4 regions of the Methylobacterium sp. D54C genome follow, and region 3 is predicted to be linked to each of the others. Evidence: predicted binding sites of a transcription regulator. Region 3 holds the regulator's gene; each other region holds the start of a gene.
What was found. The regulator LexA, encoded in region 3, represses DNA repair genes until DNA is damaged. The targets are predictions, from matches to a motif close to TGTTCNNNNTGTGTTCNG.
Positions count from the first base shown of each region.

Region 1: recA (recombinase RecA) is a predicted target of LexA. The motif match lies at 2,082-2,099, and genes of this name have one in related genera.
Region 2: parE (DNA topoisomerase IV subunit B) is a predicted target of LexA. The motif match lies at 2,610-2,627, and genes of this name have one in related genera.
Region 4: ACLBYB_RS06070 (ATP-dependent helicase) is a predicted target of LexA. The motif match lies at 2,646-2,663, and genes of this name have one in related genera.

Region 1 covers NZ_JBKFAK010000009.1:174,952-179,159, reverse strand. The annotation lists gene rpsC (30S ribosomal protein S3) at 1-736, shown strand, start outside; gene rplP (50S ribosomal protein L16) at 748-1,161, shown strand; gene rpmC (50S ribosomal protein L29) at 1,174-1,389, shown strand; gene rpsQ (30S ribosomal protein S17) at 1,411-1,674, shown strand; gene recA (recombinase RecA) at 2,191-3,252, shown strand; gene ACLBYB_RS19205 (ATP-binding protein) at 3,376-4,208, opposite strand, start outside.
Region 2 covers NZ_JBKFAK010000023.1:59,352-63,559, forward strand. The annotation lists gene ACLBYB_RS27195 (PRC-barrel domain-containing protein) at 1-288, shown strand, start outside; gene parE (DNA topoisomerase IV subunit B) at 443-2,503, opposite strand; gene ACLBYB_RS27205 (hypothetical protein) at 2,875-3,063, shown strand; gene topA (type I DNA topoisomerase) at 3,254-4,208, opposite strand, start outside.
Region 3 covers NZ_JBKFAK010000005.1:94,920-99,127, forward strand. The annotation lists gene fae (formaldehyde-activating enzyme) at 103-642, opposite strand; gene ACLBYB_RS13870 (hypothetical protein) at 963-1,178, shown strand; gene ACLBYB_RS13875 (hypothetical protein) at 1,197-1,646, opposite strand; gene lexA (transcriptional repressor LexA) at 1,896-2,624, shown strand; gene ACLBYB_RS13885 (ComEC/Rec2 family competence protein) at 2,618-4,208, opposite strand, start outside.
Region 4 covers NZ_JBKFAK010000002.1:162,607-166,814, forward strand. The annotation lists gene ACLBYB_RS06070 (ATP-dependent helicase) at 236-2,635, opposite strand; gene ACLBYB_RS06075 (AsmA protein) at 2,971-4,208, shown strand, end outside.

The DNA.
Region 1 (4,208 bases), on a different contig from region 3:
AGTCAACCCGATCGGTCTCCGGCTCGGCATCAACCGGACCTGGGATTCCCGCTGGTTCGCCAACAAGGGCGACTACGCGAAGCTCATGCACGAGGACGTCGCGATCCGCGCCGCCCTCATGAAGCAGCTCAAGCAGGCGGCGGTCTCCAAGATCGTCATCGAGCGCCCGCACCGGAAGTGCCGGGTCACCATCCACTCGGGTCGTCCGGGCGTGGTGATCGGCAAGAAGGGCGCGGACATCGAGAAGCTGCGCAAGCTCGTCGGCACGATGACGAAGGCCGACGTGACCATCAACATCGTCGAGGTGCGCAAGCCCGAGATCGACGCCACCCTGGTGGCCGACTCGATCGCCCAGCAGCTCGAGCGCCGCGTCGCCTTCCGGCGCGCCATGAAGCGGGCCGTGCAGTCGGCCATGCGTCTGGGCGCCGAGGGCATCCGGATCAACTGCTCGGGCCGTCTCGGCGGCGCCGAGATCGCCCGCCAGGAATGGTACCGCGAGGGCCGCGTCCCGCTGCACACGCTGCGCGCCGACGTCGACTACGGCACCGCGACGGCGTTCACGACCTACGGGACCTGCGGCATCAAGGTGTGGGTGTTCAAGGGCGAGATCCTCGAGCACGACCCGATGGCCCAGGACAAGAAGGCCCAGGAAGAGGGCGGCCGCTCTGGCGGACGCCGTGAGCGCGATGGCGAGGGCGGCCGCGAGCGCGGACGCCGCGAGCGCGAGCACGCGTAAGGTAGGAAGCCATGCTGCAACCGAAAAAGACCCGCTTCCGCAAGCAGTTCAAGGGCCGCATCCACGGTGCGGCCAAGGGCGGCTTCGAGCTGAACTTCGGCCAGTTCGGCCTGAAGGCGGTCGAGCCCGAGCGCGTCACCGCCCGCCAGATCGAGGCGGCCCGCCGCGCGATCACCCGCGAGATGAAGCGCCAGGGCCGCGTCTGGATCCGGGTGTTCCCGGACGTCCCGGTGTCGTCGAAGCCGACCGAGGTCCGCATGGGCTCCGGTAAGGGCGCCCCGGATTACTGGGCGGCCCGGGTCCATCCCGGCCGGATCATGTTCGAGGTCGACGGCGTTGCCGAGAACATCGCCAAGGAGGCGCTCCGCCTCGGCGCCGCGAAGCTCCCGATCCGCACGCGGGTCGTCCAGCGCATCGCCGACTGAACGGAGGATATCGTGAAGTCGACCCAGAGACTGTCTGATCTGAAGGCGCTGTCGCCGGATCAGCTGAATGACGAGCTGATCAACCTCAAGAAGGAGCAGTTCAACCTGCGCTTCCAGGGGGCCACCGGCCAGCTCGAGAACGTCGCCCGCGTCCGCGAGGTCCGTCGCGACATCGCCCGTGTCCGGACTCTGCAGCGTTCCAAGACGCTGCAGCAGGCCAAGGGCTGAGGCGGGTTTTAGGAGACAACCATGCCGAAGCGCATCCTGCAGGGCACCGTCGTCAGCGACAAGGGTGAGAAGACCATCGTGGTGAAGGTGGAGCGCCGCTTCACGCACCCGGTGATGAAGAAGACCGTGCGGCGGTCGAAGAACTACCACGCGCACGACGAGGGCAACGTCGCCAAGGTCGGGCAGACGGTGTTCATCGAGGAGTGCCGTCCGTTCTCCAAGACCAAGACCTGGAAGCTGGTCGAGGGCGAGGCCGCCCAGGCCGAGGCCGGCGAGGCCGCCTGATCCCGGGATCCCGGCGGCTGCGGTCTCCGCGTCCGCCAGATCCCGGCCCGCGGCGTCGCGGGATGGTGCCCCCTCTGGGGTGACCATCCCGGGGATGCCCGGCGACCGGTACGACGAACGCCCGGACGCAATTCGACTCGCGAGAGCCGGATTCGTGCCGGGCGTCGTCGTTTTCGGCCGCATGTCTGGCGGTTGGGTCCCGGTCGCCGGCGGGCCGAGCCTGCTGCGGGACCGCGGGAGGCGTCGCCATTGCGGCTGGCGGTCGTCCCGTTCGGCGCGTTGTGTCGGCATTCGTACGCGGCTTGGCGGCCGATTACCGGATTGGATTGCTGTCGCGGGGCATCCGGGTGTCGAGCCGGGATTTCGTGACTTGCGTGCAGCAAAACCGCGTTCCGGCCTTGCTGGTTGAGAACAAAACGGGTACATAGAGGCGGTGGCGACGCGCGTTGTGAACTGCGTCCAACCCCTTCATAAGGAGCCCGCCAGATGGCCCAGCCCGCATTGAAAGTGGTCGACATGCCCCCGGTGGACAAGGACAAGTCCAAGGCGATCGACGCCGCCCTGTCTCAGATCGAGCGCGCCTTCGGCAAGGGCTCGATCATGCGGCTCGGCAAGAGCGACAAGGTCCAGGAGGTCGAGACCGTCTCGACCGGCTCGCTGGGCCTCGACATCGCGCTCGGCGTCGGCGGCCTTCCCCGCGGCCGCGTGATCGAGATCTACGGTCCCGAATCGTCCGGCAAGACGACGCTGGCGCTCCACACGATCGCGGAGGCCCAGAAGAAGGGCGGCGTCTGCGCGTTCGTGGACGCCGAGCACGCCCTCGACCCGGTCTACGCCCGCAAGCTCGGCGTGAACCTCGACGACCTGCTGATCTCTCAGCCCGACACGGGTGAGCAGGCGCTCGAGATCACCGACACGCTGGTGCGCTCGGGCGCCATCGACGTGCTGGTGGTCGATTCGGTGGCCGCGTTGACCCCGCGGGCCGAGATCGAGGGCGAGATGGGCGAGAGCCAGCCGGGCCTCCAGGCCCGCCTGATGAGCCAGGCCCTGCGCAAGCTGACCGGCTCGATCTCGCGCTCGAACTGCATGGTCATCTTCATCAACCAGATCCGGATGAAGATCGGCGTCATGTACGGCAGCCCCGAGACGACCACGGGCGGCAACGCCCTCAAGTTCTACGCCTCGGTGCGCCTCGATATCCGCCGCATCTCGACGCTCAAGGACCGCGACGAGGCGATCGGCAACCAAGTCCGCGTCAAGGTGGTGAAGAACAAGGTCGCGCCGCCCTTCAAGCAGGTCGAGTTCGACATCATGTTCGGCGAGGGCGTGTCGAAGGTCGGCGAGCTGATCGACCTCGGCGTGAAGGCCGGGATCGTCGAGAAGTCGGGCGCCTGGTTCTCGTACAACAGCCAGCGCCTCGGCCAGGGCCGCGAAAACTCGAAGGGCTTTCTGCGCGACAACCCGAAGATCGCGGCCGAGATCGAGGGCTCGATCCGGCAGAATTCCGGTCTGGTCGCCGAGAAGATCTTGGAGAACGCCGCGCCGACGGCGGACGATCTCGACGAGGGCGAGGCCTAGGCTGCGCCGCCGCGGGCCGGCGACGGCGCGCGGCGGACCTTGCGACGTTCGAAGATGCGCGGCCCCGGAGTCTCTCCGGGGCCGCTCTTCGTTGAGCGACGGTGACCGGACGCGACGGGCCGGTCAGTCCGCCATCGTCTTCTTCACGGTCTCGACGAGCTGCTTCAGGCTGAAGGGCTTGGGCAGGAAGTTGAAGGTCTCACCCTCGGGCAGGTTCTTGCGGAACGCGTCCTCGGCGTAGCCGGACACGAAGATCACCTTCAGGTCGGGCTGATGCTTGCGCACCTCCCGCAGGAGCGTCGGGCCGTCCATCTCGGGCATGACCACGTCGGAGACGACGAGATCGATGGTCTGCGCGCCCTCGCGGACGATCGCCAGGGCCTCGAGGCCCGAGGCCGCCTCCAGCACCGTGTAGCCGCGGGCCGAGAGCGCCCGGCTGTTGACTGCCCGCACCGGGTCCTCGTCCTCGACGAGCAGGATGGTCCCCTGCCCCGTATGATCGGCGGCGGGCTTGCGCGGCGCCGGCTTGTCGACCTTGGCGGGCGGCGTCTCCCCGTTCGGCACAGCGGCGTCGCCGCCCGCGGCCGGCGCGGTGACCGGCTTGGCTTCCGACCCGGAATCGGGATGGGCGGTGGTGGAGGCCGGCGCGAGCGGCTCCGCGCGCGGCAGTGCCGGCTCGACCGCCGCGACCGGCACCTCCTCGGGCTCCGCAACGGGCACGTGACGCGGCAGGTAGATGCGGAAGGCCGTGCCCTCCCCGACCTTCGACTGCACGTCGATGGTGCCGCCGGACTGCTTGACGATGCCGAACACCGTCGAGAGCCCGAGGCCGGTGCCCTTGCCGATCTCCTTGGTGGTGAAGAACGGCTCGAAGATCTTCTCCATCAGCTCGGGCGGGATGCCCTGGCCGGTGTCGCGCACCTCGATCAGCACGTGGTCGCCCGCCGGCGCCCCGC
Region 2 (4,208 bases), on a different contig from region 3:
ACCTTCCTGACCACGAAGATGATCGGCGTGACGGTGCGCAACGCCGCCGGCGACAGCGTCGGCAAGATCGAGGACCTGCTCATCGCCGACGGCGGGACGCTCAAGGCCGTCGTGATCGACGTCGGCGGCTTCCTCGGCCTCGGCAGCAAGCTCATCGCGGTCGAGCCGGGCGCCCTCGTGCTGCGTCCCGGCGGCGACCGATTCTCGGCGGTCCTCAACATGGGCAAGGACACGGTGGCGGCGGCCCAGCCCTTCGACCCGGCCAAGGTGATCGCGCCGCCCCGATAAGGCGCGACCGAAACCCGTCTTTGCGAGCGCAGCGAAGCGATCCAGGGCAGCGCGACTTCGGTGGACGTGGCGCTGCTGGGTTGCTTCGCTCCGCTCGCAAAGACGGCGCGGGCGCCATCGACCGACGCGGCGAGGCCGCGCCGGCGCTCCGGCGTCAGATGTCGAGGTCGGCGCCCTCAGCGAAGGCCGCGCGCTCGCTGATGAAGGCGAAGCGCGCCTCGGGCTTGTTGCCCATCAGGCGCTCGACCGTGTCGCCGGTCGATTCCCGGGCCTCGTCCAGGACCGCGACGCGCAGCAATGTGCGCTTCCTCGGATCCATGGTGGTCTCCTTGAGCTGGGCCGGCATCATCTCGCCGAGGCCCTTGAACCGCCCGATCTCGACCTTGCCGCCCTTGAACACGGTCTTGACGATCCGCTCCCGATCCGCGTCGTCCCGGGCATAGGCCACCTTCGAGCCCTGCTGCAGCCGATAGAGCGGCGGGATCGCGAGGTAGAGGTGGCCGCGGTCGATCAGCCTCGGCATCTGGCGGTAGAAGAAGGTGATCAGCAGCGAGGCGATGTGGGCGCCGTCGACGTCGGCGTCCGTCATGATGATCACTTTCTCGTAGCGCAGGTCCGCCTCGCGGAAGGCCGAACCGGTGCCGCAGCCGAGCGCCAGGGTGAGATCCGAGATCAGCTGGTTGGCGCCGAGCTTGTCGCGCGAGGCCGAGGCGACGTTCAGGATCTTGCCGCGCAAGGGGAGGATCGCCTGGGTCGCCCGGTCCCGGGCCTGCTTGGCCGAGCCGCCGGCCGAGTCGCCCTCGACGATGAAGATCTCCGAGCCCGCGGTGCCGGCCGCCGAGCAGTCCGCGAGCTTGCCGGGCAGGCGCAGCTTGCGGGTCGCGCTCTTGCGGGCGACCTCCTTCTCCTGGCGGCGGCGCAGGCGCTCCTCGGCCCGGTCGATCACCCAGTCGAGCAGCTTGTTGGCCTGGGCCGGGGAGGCGGCGAGCCAGTGGTCGAAGGCGTCGCGCACCGCCGTCTCGACGATGCGCTGGGCCTCCACGGTGGCGAGCTTGTCCTTGGTCTGGCCCTGGAACTCCGGCTCGCGGATGAAGACCGAGAGCATCGACGCGCAGGTCGCCATGACGTCGTCGGTGGTCACCGCCGTCATGCGCTTGGCCTGGTTCACCCGCTCGGCGTGCTCGCGCAGGCCGCGCAGCAGGGCGACGCGCAGGCCCGCCTCGTGGGTGCCGCCCTCGGGCGTCGGGATCGTGTTGCAGTAGGAGTGCGAGATCCCGTCCTCGGCGACCATCCAGGCCACCGCCCATTCGAGCGACCCGTGCGAGCCCGGCTTGGTGATCTTGCCGGAGAACATGGCGTCGGTGACGAGTTCCTTCCCGTCGATGTCCCGGGCGAGGTAGTCGCGCAGCCCGTCGGGGAAGCGGTGCACCGCCTCGGCCGGCACGTCCTCCAGCCCCTCGAGGAGGGCCGGGGCGCAGCGCCAGCGGATCTCGACGCCGCCGAACAGGTAGGCCTTGGAGCGCGCCATCTTGAACAGGCGGCGCGGGTCGAATTTCAGCGAGCCGAAGATCTGGGCGTCCGGGTGGAAGCGCACGCGGGTGCCGCGGCGGTTCTGCACCCGGCCGACCAGTTCCAAGGCCCCTTGGGCATGACCGCGCGAGAAGGTCTGGCGGTAGAGGGTCTGGTTGCGCGCCACCTCGACCTCGAGCAGGTCGGAGAGCGCGTTCACCACCGAGATGCCGACACCGTGCAGGCCGCCCGAGGTCTCGTAGACCTTCGAGTCGAACTTACCGCCGGCGTGCAGCGTGGTCATGATGACCTCGAGCGCCGACTTGCCGGGGAATTTCGGGTGCGGGTCGACCGGGATGCCGCGGCCGTTGTCGGTCACCACGAGGGCGCCGGATTCCTCCAGCTCCACCTCGATGAAGCTGGCATGGCCGGCGACCGCCTCGTCCATCGAGTTGTCGATCACCTCGGCGAACAGGTGGTGCAGCGCCCGCTCGTCGGTGCCGCCGATATACATGCCGGGCCGGCGCCGGACGGGCTCCAGCCCCTCCAGCACCTCGATGTCGGAGGCGGTGTAGCCGCCCTCCGGCTCGGCGGCCGCGAGCGTCGCCACGGAGGCCGCCGAATCCAGCCGCCGCCGCGGCTCGGGCGGGCGGGCCGCCGCGCCCTTGCCGCCCGGCCCGAACAGGTCCCGCGCCGGATCGCTCACGCGCGGCCTCCGGGCGCGCGGCGTGTCGGCCGGCTCGGCTTCGCGCAGACGGGTCTTGGGACGGGTCTCGGGTCGTGGAGCATGCGCCTTCATCCCCGCATGATAGCGGAACAAAACATAAACATCAAAGCCGTTCGCCCTGCGGCGAGGCGGTCGCATCATCGCATGCTGCGCCGCCGCGAGCGAGGGCCGCGTCCGTGCCGGCACACGGTTCCGCGCGCCGGGCCGTCATCACGACGTTGCACAACAATGGGTTAAGGCTTTCTCGTGACCCGCATGCCCGGCTTCCACAGGCGACGCCCGGAACAGAACGGGACGATCGACGTTGGTGGCGGAGATAAATCTTGACCGTGGTCAGGGAGCCGCAGTCCATGAGCGACGCCGCGATCGAGGCCCGCCGCCTCACGTTGATCCGCTTCGAGCACGCGGCCGGCGCTGCCTTCGGCTGCGACGATGATGCGGCCGCAGTGCCGCCGGCCCGGGCGCTGATGAACTCCACCACCCTCGCGCTCGCGACCTTCGCGACGGCCGTGGCGGCGACGATCACCTACCTGGTCTGAACCCGATCGCTGACCGCAACCCGCGGTGAGGGGCGGCAACGCTGGCGCCGCCTCACCACGTCCTTGCGAGCGGAGCGAAGCAACCCAGTCGGCGCCACGTTCGAACGCCTCGCGCTGCACTGGATTGCTTCGCTCCGCTCGCAAGGACGGGCGGGCTTGCCGGCCCGCCTCAGCCTCGTCCACGAACGCTTCAGCCCGCGCTCGACGTCTTCGCCGCCGCCTTCTTGGCCGCAGGCTTCTTCGCGGCGGTCTTCTTCGCCGCCGGCTTGTCGCCGCTCGCGGCCCGCGCCGACCCTTTCCGGACCGCCCCGCGCTTCGGCGGCTTGCCGCCGCCCGCGGCGCGCTTGGCGTTCACCAGGGCGATCGCCTCGTCCAGGGTCAGCGCCTCGGCGCTCATCGTCTTCGGCAGCGTGGCGTTGACCTCGCCGTCCGTGACGTAGGGCCCGTACTTGCCGGCCTTGACCACGAGATCGCGGCCGCTGGCCTCGTCCTTGCCCAGTGGCCGGCCCGGATCGGCGGCCGGGCGGCCGCGTCCGCCGCCCTGCTCCTTGGCGACGATCAGGTCGATGGCGCGGTTAGCCCCGATCTCCAGCACGTCGTCGTCCTTGCCGAGATTGGCGTAGGTCTTCCCGTGCTGCACGTAGGGTCCGAACCGGCCGAGATTGGCCAGGATCGGCTCGCCGGTCTCGGGGTGGCGGGCCACCTCGCGCGGCAGCGCCAGCAGGGCCAGCGCCTTGTTGAGATCCACGTCCGAGGGGCTGAGCCCCTTGGGCAGCGACGAGCGCTTCGGCTTCTCGGCGCCCTTCTCGGCGGAGGCCTCGCCGAGCTGGAGGAACGGCCCGAAGCGGCCGTCGCGCAGCGTCACCGGCAGGCCGGTCGCGGGATCGTCGCCCAGCACCCGCACGCCCGGCTGGCCGCCCTCGGCCGAGGAGCCGTCCCCGTCGCCGTCGACGCCCGAGGCCGAGAGCTGCCGGGTGTACTTGCACTCCGGGTAGTTCGAGCAGCCGATGAAGGCGCCGAACTTGCCGAGCTTCAGCGACAGCTGGCCCGAGCCGCAGGTCGGGCAGGTGCGCGGGTTCGAGCCGTCGCCCTTGTCGGGGAAGATGTGCGGGCCGAGGAGGCCGTTCAGCGCCTCCAGCACGTCG
Region 3 (4,208 bases):
CGCAGCGAAGCGATCCAGGCGGCGCCACGGTCACCGAACGCGCGCTGCCCCGACGCGCTTCGCCGCGCGATGACGGGGCGGCGTGCCCCGCCGAGCGGCCGCTCAGTACTCGATCACGCCGTCGAGCGCGTAGTGCTTCACGGTCTTCCGGTTGGCGATCAGCTCGTCGACCGTGGGCTCGCCCTTGAGGGCGCGGGCGATGGCGAGTTTCGTGGCCTCGTAGTTGGTCCGGTAGAGGTCCTTCTGATCGAGGTTGTCGTCCTCGGCGCAGCGCTGATCGAGCCAGATCATGATGATCATGCACAGCTCGTCGAGCCCGTCCTTCGGCAGGATGCCCTCGATGATGCAGTCCACGATCGCGTCGCCGGTGGCGGCCTGGACCACGCCGCCGAGGAGCTCGGCATACTCGGCCGTGTGGATCGTGACCTTGGTGGTCATCATCGTGGCCGGGCGCACGAGCTGGTTGAGGTCGCGCACCACGAACATCCGCGTGTGGCCCTGGACCTGCCCCATCATCGACGCGAAGGCCTGACCGACCGGGCCGCGCACCGAGCCGATCAGCACCTCCGGCATGGCGTCGGTGTACTGGCCCTCGGCCGCCAGCACCGTGGCCTCGCCCGTGCGGAACCAGATCTCTTGCATGTTCGAACTCCACCTGATCGGAGCCAGCGGGAGACATCATCGGCGGCCTCGCGTCAATCGCCCCGAAGCCGGCCCCCATCCCGGCCGCCCCTGCCCTCGCCCGCGCCGCGGCGCGGGCGCAGCCCCGTGCCGCCCCGTGTCGCCGCGATGCGGCCGCCGGCATCCGCGACGGCGCGCATCTTCACCCCTGCGCGGCCTGTGGCCTTGAGGAACGCGGACAGGCGAGGCAGGGAAGACCGGAGCGTGGCTCCGGGAGCGGTCCCGGGCCTGGCCGTTCCGGTGGGCGCGCGGCGCCGTGCCGGGCATGCGGGAGGAACACGATGGCGGAGAGCACGGACCGGGGCTCCGGCTGGAGCCTTCAGGCGAGCGCCGTGCCCGACGGGGTGCGCCTGGAACTCGCCCTCGCCGACCTCGGCGGTGCGCCGGTCACCGCCGCGATCGTGCTCGACCGGACGGAGGCCCGGGCCTTCGCCCGCGCCCTGCTGGCCGCCGCCGGCGACGCCGCGGAGCGGACCTTCCCGAAGCCGGGCGCCTGAGGACGCGCCGCCGGCCGGTCAGCGCACGCCGAGGCCCGGATTGCGGCCCGGCAGGCGGGGGACCACGGTGCCGCGCTTCTCGATCGGCGCGTCGCAGGCGTAGGCGAACTCGGTCTTCAGCGGATCGAACACGGTCTCGCCGGTGATCCGGCAATCCTCGCGCACGGTCTCGTCGAGATAGGCCCGGGCGGCGGTGCGGAAGCGCTTCACCCGGGTGGCGCCCGGCTCCGGATCGATCCGGACCTCGCTCAGGTTGCAGCCGGTATACTCGCGCAGGGCGTTGGACACGATCAGCATCCGGCGCAGCTGCCGGTTGTCGTAGACCTCGTAGGGCTCCTTGCAGCCGATCGTGACGACCTGGGGAGTGAGCGCCACGTAGTTCCGCGAGATGTAGGAGAATCCGGTGGTGCAGCCGGCAAGGCCGAGGGCGGCGAGGCCGAGGGGCAGCAGAGCTGCGGGTCGTCGCATCCTCGTCATTCCAAGAGGGTCCCAGCCCGCGCCCCGGATCCGCCGCCTTCCCGGCGGGGCGCCGCGATGCATTGAAACGGCTCCGCTTGCGCCGTCAATGCGTTTCTCGACCTTCTCCCGCGGGCGCGCCGCGGAGCGCCGGGCCGAGCGGTGCCGCTCTTGCGGAACACTTGCGGAACGTTTAACCTGTTCGTGATTTGTTTCGGAGACCGTCACGTGGCGGTCCGCCAAGCCGCGAGTCCCCCGTCGATGCTCACGCGCAAGCAGCTGGACCTCCTGCGATTCATCCAGAGCCGGATGCAGGAATGCGGTGTCCCGCCGTCGTTCGACGAGATGAAGGATGCCCTCGATCTCAAGTCGAAATCCGGCATCCACCGGCTGATCACGGCGCTCGAGGAGCGCGGCTTCCTCCGGCGCCTCCCGAATCGGGCGCGCGCCATCGAGGTGATCCGGATCCCCGAGAGCCTGACCCAGGCCGCTCCGGCGACTCAGGCCCCCGCCGAGCCGCGCCGCTTCACGCCGAGCGTGGTCGAGGGCGGTAAGTCCAAGCAGCCGCCGGCCCCGGCGAGCACGCGGATGATCGACGAGTCCGGCCGCGCCATCTCGATCCCGGTCATGGGCCGGATCGCGGCCGGTACGCCCGTCTCGGCGATCCAGAACCAGAGCCACGCCATCACCCTGTCGCCGGACTTCGTGGCCGGCGGCGAGCACTACGCCCTCGAGGTGCGTGGCGACTCGATGGTCGAGGCGGGCATCCTGGACGGCGACCTCGTGGTCATCCGCAAGCAGGAGACGGCCAATACCGGCGACATCATCGTGGCGCTGATCGACGACGAGGAGGCGACGCTCAAGCGCCTGCGCCGCCGCGGCTCGTCGATCGCCCTCGAGGCCGCCAACCCGGCCTACGAGACCCGCGTGCTCGGGCCCGACCGGGTCCGGATCCAGGGCCGCCTCGTGAGCCTCGTCCGCCGTTACTGAAGCGGCTCGGCCGGCGCGTCGCCGGGGGCGAGGTCTCCGCCCGGCGCGGCGTCGGCCTCCGGCGTCGCGGCGACCCCGTCCTCCGCGGGGCGGTCGCCCGGCTCCGCGGTGACCGGCCGCGGCGGTCTGGGCCCGCGCCCGGCGGCCGGCCGCCAGGGCACGGCGCGGCCGTCGTCCCGGGCGTAGCGCGCGGCGAAGCCGTCGCCATCGGTCCGGAGGGCCACGGCCCCGCGGGCGGCGAGGACGCGCCGGTCGATCACCAGCGGCCCCGTGCAGGTAGGCGGCGCCGCGAGGCCCGTGATCAGCACCGCGGCGCGGGCGCAATCCTCCGGGAAGGCCCGCCGGTCCCGGACCAGGGCGACCGCCCGCCCGTCCGGCAGCCGGGCGGTGCAGCCGAGCCGGTCGCAGCGCCCGCTGCCCGACCGGACGATCAGCGCCGCGGACCGCCGCCCGTCGCCGTCCGCCTTCAGCCACTGCTCGAGGACGAAGCCCGAAGGGCTGCCGAGGGCCGCGAGCCGCCCGTCCGGGCCCCGCACCGCGGCCCCCGCGCCCTGCCGGTCGACGTAGAGGTCGTAGTGGTCGGGCCGGGCCGCGAGGACGAGCCCGAGCAGGACCGGCGGCACGGCGAGCCAGCGCAGGCGCGAGGCCGGCAGCGTCCCCAGCAGCAGGCCGGCGGTCAGCAGGGCTAGCGCCCCGGCGCCGAAGGCCGGCAGCACCAGGACCGCCCGCTCGAACCCGGCGATCCAGTCCGAGATCGCCAGCATCCCGGCCACCGCCTGCCCCATCAGCCACCAGACCGGCCGGTCGAGGGCGAAGGGATAGGCGAGGCAGCCGATCACCGCGGCGGGCATCACCACCAGGGAGACGAGCGGCAGGGTCAGGGCGTTGCCGACGAGGCCGAAGGGCTGGACCGTCTGGAAGTGGTAGGTGGCGAAGGGGGCCGTCGCGACCTGCGCCACCAGGGTCGTGGCCAGGGTCCCGGTGATCGCCGACAGGCCGGTCCCGACGAGCCGCCCGATCCGCCCGGCCCCCGGGCGCACGAGCAGCCGCCCGTCGATCAGCCGCGCGCAGGCGATCAGCCCGGCCACGGCGCCGAAGGACATCTGGAAGCTCGGGCCGAGCAGGCCCTCCGGCTCCCGGGCGAGCGCGATCAGCGCCGCGAGGGCGAGGTTGCGCATCGACAGGGCCGGCCGGTCCACCAGGATCGCGCCCAGCATGATCAGGGTCATGATCAGCGAGCGCTCGGCCGCGATGTCCCAGCCCGAGAAGGCGCAGTAGGCGGTGACGCCGACCATGGCGAAGCCGGCCGCGATCTTCTTGATCGGCCAGAGCAGCGCGCAGAGCGGCACCGCGGCGAGGAGCGCCCGCACCAGCCAGAACACCACGCCGGCGGCCAGCACCATGTGGAGGCCCGAGATCGACACCACGTGGTAGATGCCGGCGGCGCGGAGCGCGTCGTTGGTGGCCGGCCCGATGAGGCCGCGCTTGCCCGTCACCAGGGCCGCCGCCACCGCACCCGCCTGGCCGCCGGCGGCCTCCGCGATCCGGCGCGTGAGCCCGTTGCGCGCCGCGTCGAGCGCAGCG
Region 4 (4,208 bases), on a different contig from region 3:
ATGCAACTGGCGCACCAGTGCGATTCGCGCCCGACGATTGCGCGCCGGGTGTGACTAAGGGGTGACGGTCGGTGAAGGGGCTTCGAAAAAGCCGCGCGGCTGGCGCGGATGCATCAGGTTCGGGACGGTGGTGTCGCGGTAACGCGGCATCCGGCACGGTCGCCATCCTCCCCGCCCGCGCGGGCGAAGCCGGCCGACCCTGCCGCCCTGACACGTCCGGGCTTGGTCGGCGGGACTAGCTCGATCCGGCCTGGACGAAGCTGTCGAGGACCATCTTCCGGCCGGCCTTGTCGAAGTCAACGGTCAGCTTGTTGCCGTCGACCGCCGCGACCGTTCCGGGGCCGAACTTGGTGTGGAAGACCCGCTGGCCGCCCTGGAAGGCCGAGGGCGCGCCCGTCGACTTGGCGATCAGCTCGCCGTCGATCTGGCGGGGGCCACCGGACTGGCCCCCGGACCGGCCGCCCGGGCCCGCCGAGCGGAAGCCGCCTCCGGACCCCGATCCGAACCCGGACCGACCGCCCGGCGCGGTGTTGGCCTGCGCGCGCTGCCAGCCCGGCGTGCCGTAGCTCGATCCGAACGGCGTCGGGTTGCGGTCGAACCGCGAGGCGCCGGCGGAGAAGTGCGCCGGGGCCTCGACCACGTCGACCGCCGTCTCGGGCAACTCGTCGATGAACCGGGACGGGATGGTCGAGGACCAGAGGCCGTGGATGCGCCGGTTGACCGCGAAGGACAGCTTCGCGCGCTTGCGCGCCCGGGTCAGCCCGACATGGGCGAGGCGCCGCTCCTCCTCCAGGCCCGCCCGGCCGCTCTCGTCGAGCGCGCGCTGGTTCGGGAACAGGCCGTCCTCCCAGCCGGGGAGGAACACAGTGTCGAACTCGAGCCCCTTGGCGGCGTGGAGGGTCATCAGCGAGACCCGCTCGGCGCCCTCGGCCTCGGAGGCCTCCATCACCAGGGAGACGTGCTCCAGGAAGGCCGCGAGGTCAGGGAACTCCTCCATCGAGCGGACGAATTCCTTCAGGTTCTCCAGCCGGCCGGCGGCGTCGGCGGAGCGGTCCTTCTGCCACATCTCGGTGTAGCCGGACTCCTCCAGGATGGTCTGCGCGACCTCGCTGTGCGGCTGCGTCTCCGCGAGCCGCGCCCATCGCGAGAAACTCTCGGTCAACGCCCGCAGGGTCGAGCGGACCCGGGGCTTCAACTCGTCGGTCTCGCACAGGCGCGCGGCGGCGATGCGCAGAGGCAGCCGGTTGGCGCGGCCGTAGGTGTGGAGCTGCTGCAGGGTGGCGTCGCCCAGGCCGCGCTTGGGCGTGTTCACGATCCGCTCGAAGGCGAGGTCGTCGCTGACGTTCACGGTGGCGCGCAGGTAGGCCAGCGCGTCGCGGATCTCGGCGCGCTCGTAGAAGCGCGGGCCGCCGATGACCCGGTAGGGCAGCCCGAGCTGGACGAACCGGTCCTCGATCTCGCGCATCTGCGCCGAGATCCGCACCAGCACGGCGATCTCCGACAGGGGATGCTGCTTCGACTGGAGGGACTCGATCGATTCGGCGAGCATCCGCGCCTCCTCTTCCGAATCCCACGCGCCCGTCACGGTGACGCGCTCGCCCGGCTCGTCGTCGGTGCGCAGGGTCTTGCCGAGGCGGCTCTCGTTCCTGGCGATCAGCCCGGAGGCGGCGGCCAGGATGTGGCCCGTGGAGCGGTAGTTGCGCTCCAGCCGCACCACCACCGCGCCCGGGAAGTCGTGCTCGAAGCGCAGGATGTTGTCGACCTCGGCGCCCCGCCAGCCGTAGATCGACTGGTCGTCGTCGCCGACGCAGGCGATGTTCTTCCGGGACTGCGCCAGCAGGCGCAGCCACAGGTACTGGGCGACGTTGGTGTCCTGGTACTCGTCGACGAGGATGTAGCGGAACCGGTCCTGGTAATTGGCCAGGACGTCGGGGTTCTCCCGCCAGAGCTTGAGGCAGAGCAGCAGGAGATCGCCGAAATCGACGGCGTTCAGCGTCGCGAGCCGGGCTTGGTAGGCGGTGTAGAGGGCGCCGCCCTTGCCGAACGCGAAGGCCGAGGCCTCGCCCGGGGGCACCTGCTCGGGGCCGAGGCCGCGGTTCTTCCAGCCGTCGATGGCGTGGGACAGGGCGCGGGCCGGCCAGCGCTTCTCGTCGACGTTCTGGTCGGCGATGACCTGCTTCATCAGCCGGAGCTGGTCGTCGGTGCCGAGGATGGTGAAGTCGGATTTCAGCCCGACCAGCTCGGCGTGGCGGCGCAGGATCTTGGTGCCGATGGCGTGGAAGGTGCCGAGCCACGGCATGCCCTCGCCGGCCGGCCCGATCAGCGCGCCGATCCGGTGCTTCATCTCCCGGGCGGCCTTGTTGGTGAAGGTCACCGCCAGGATGTCGAAGGGGCGCGCCCGGTTGGTGGCGATCAGGTGGGCGATGCGGGTGGTCAGCACCCGGGTCTTGCCGGTGCCGGCCCCGGCCAGCACCAGGACCGGGCCCTCCGTGGTCTCGACGGCGCGGCGCTGCTCGGGGTTGAGCCCCTCGAGGTAGCCGGCCGCGTCGCGCCGGAGGGCGCCCATGGCGCGGGCGGCGATGGACGTGGCGGGCGCGCCGTCCCCGGTGGGTTGCGGATGCGGGCGGTTCTGCATCCCGCTTCCCTGGACCAAATCGCGAACGGCGTCGAGGCCGTTCGCGCCGCGGCGGGCGCGCGGAGCCATGAAGCGCGGCTTTCCGCACCGGGGTGATCCGCGTCCTCCGGGCTCGTCGCGCTCCGCGGCCGGCCGCGCGATCCGGAGGCCGCGGGCCCGGCATGCCCGAGGAACCTCGCGCGTGCTCCGACCGCCGCTCGGGACCGTGGCATCGCCGCTGGCGCCCCCGGCGGCTTATCGTGCTATGGCCGTGGCGACTGACTCGCGGGGGCACGCGGGGCACGGCGGCCCGGTGAGGTCGCGGCCTCGCGCAGAGATGGTGCGGAACGGGACCATTGCGTGATCTTCTGACCGCGCTGGCGTGCGCCGTCATCCTGGTTCTCGTGGCGGCGCTCGCGGTCCCGCCCTTCGTCGACTGGCAGGCCCATCGCGGGCTCGTCGAGCGGGCGCTCGCCCGGTCCCTGGGCGTTCCGGTCCGGACCGACGGCCGGATCGAGGTCCGCCTGCTGCCCTCGCCGCGGCTGCGCGTCGACCGCCTCCACCTCGGCGCCGATCCGGACCGCCCGAGCCTGGATGCCCGGTTCGTCAAGGCCGAGATCGCCCTCGCGCCGCTCCTGAAGGGCGAGTTCCGCTTCACCGAGACCCGGATCGGCCGGGCCGAGATCAAGCTCCCGGTCGCCGGCCCGGACACGCTGAAGCTGCCGCCCGATTTCGGCGGGGCCCTGCGCGACCGCGACCTCGCCATCGAGAACCTGCAGATCCAGCAGTTCCTCGTCACCACGCAGGTCGCCGCCACCGGGCGGACCGACCAGCTCTACGTCCAGGACCTGCGCCTGCAGGCGCCGGCCCTGGTCGGGCCCTGGCGGATCGAAGGGACGAGCGGCGGCGTCCCGTTCCGGGCGGTCAGCGGCACGCCGGGACCGGACGGGCGCCTCGCCGCCAAGATCTCCGGCGGCGGCGACGCGGCGCCGCGCTTCGAGGCGGACGCGCGGTTCGGCCTCGTCCCCGCCGAATCCGGCGGCGCCCAGGTCGAGGCCGAGGGCTCCGCCCGCCTCGTCGTCGGGCCGCCGACCCAGGCGGCCGGCGCCTACCTGCCGTTCTCGCTGGCCGGCACCTTCAAGGCCCGGGGCACGCAAGTGCGCTTCGAGGCCGTCGACCTCGCCATCGACCCCGGCGGCCGGGCCCTGCGGCTCGGCGGCACCGGACGGCTCGACCTGCGCCAGTGGCGCGCCGGCCTGACCCTGGACGCCCGCCGCCTCGACCTCGACGCCTTCCTGGCCTCGGCGGAGGGGCAGAACCTGATCGCCCGCGGCCTGCCGCGCTCGACGGGCAGCCTGCCGGCGATGCTCGACCTCGACCTCACGGTGGGCAGCGCCGTGCTGGGCGGCGAGGAATGGTCGAACCTCGCCCTCACCGGCACCCTGGAGCGGGCCGGCGGCCTGCTGCTGCGCCGCTTCGCGGTGACCGGCCCGGCCGAGTCCACCGTCACGGCGAGCGGGCAGGTCGAGACGGCGCCGCTGCGCTTCTCCGGCCCGGTGGCGCTCGCCGCCCCCGACTCGGAGGCGCTCGGCCG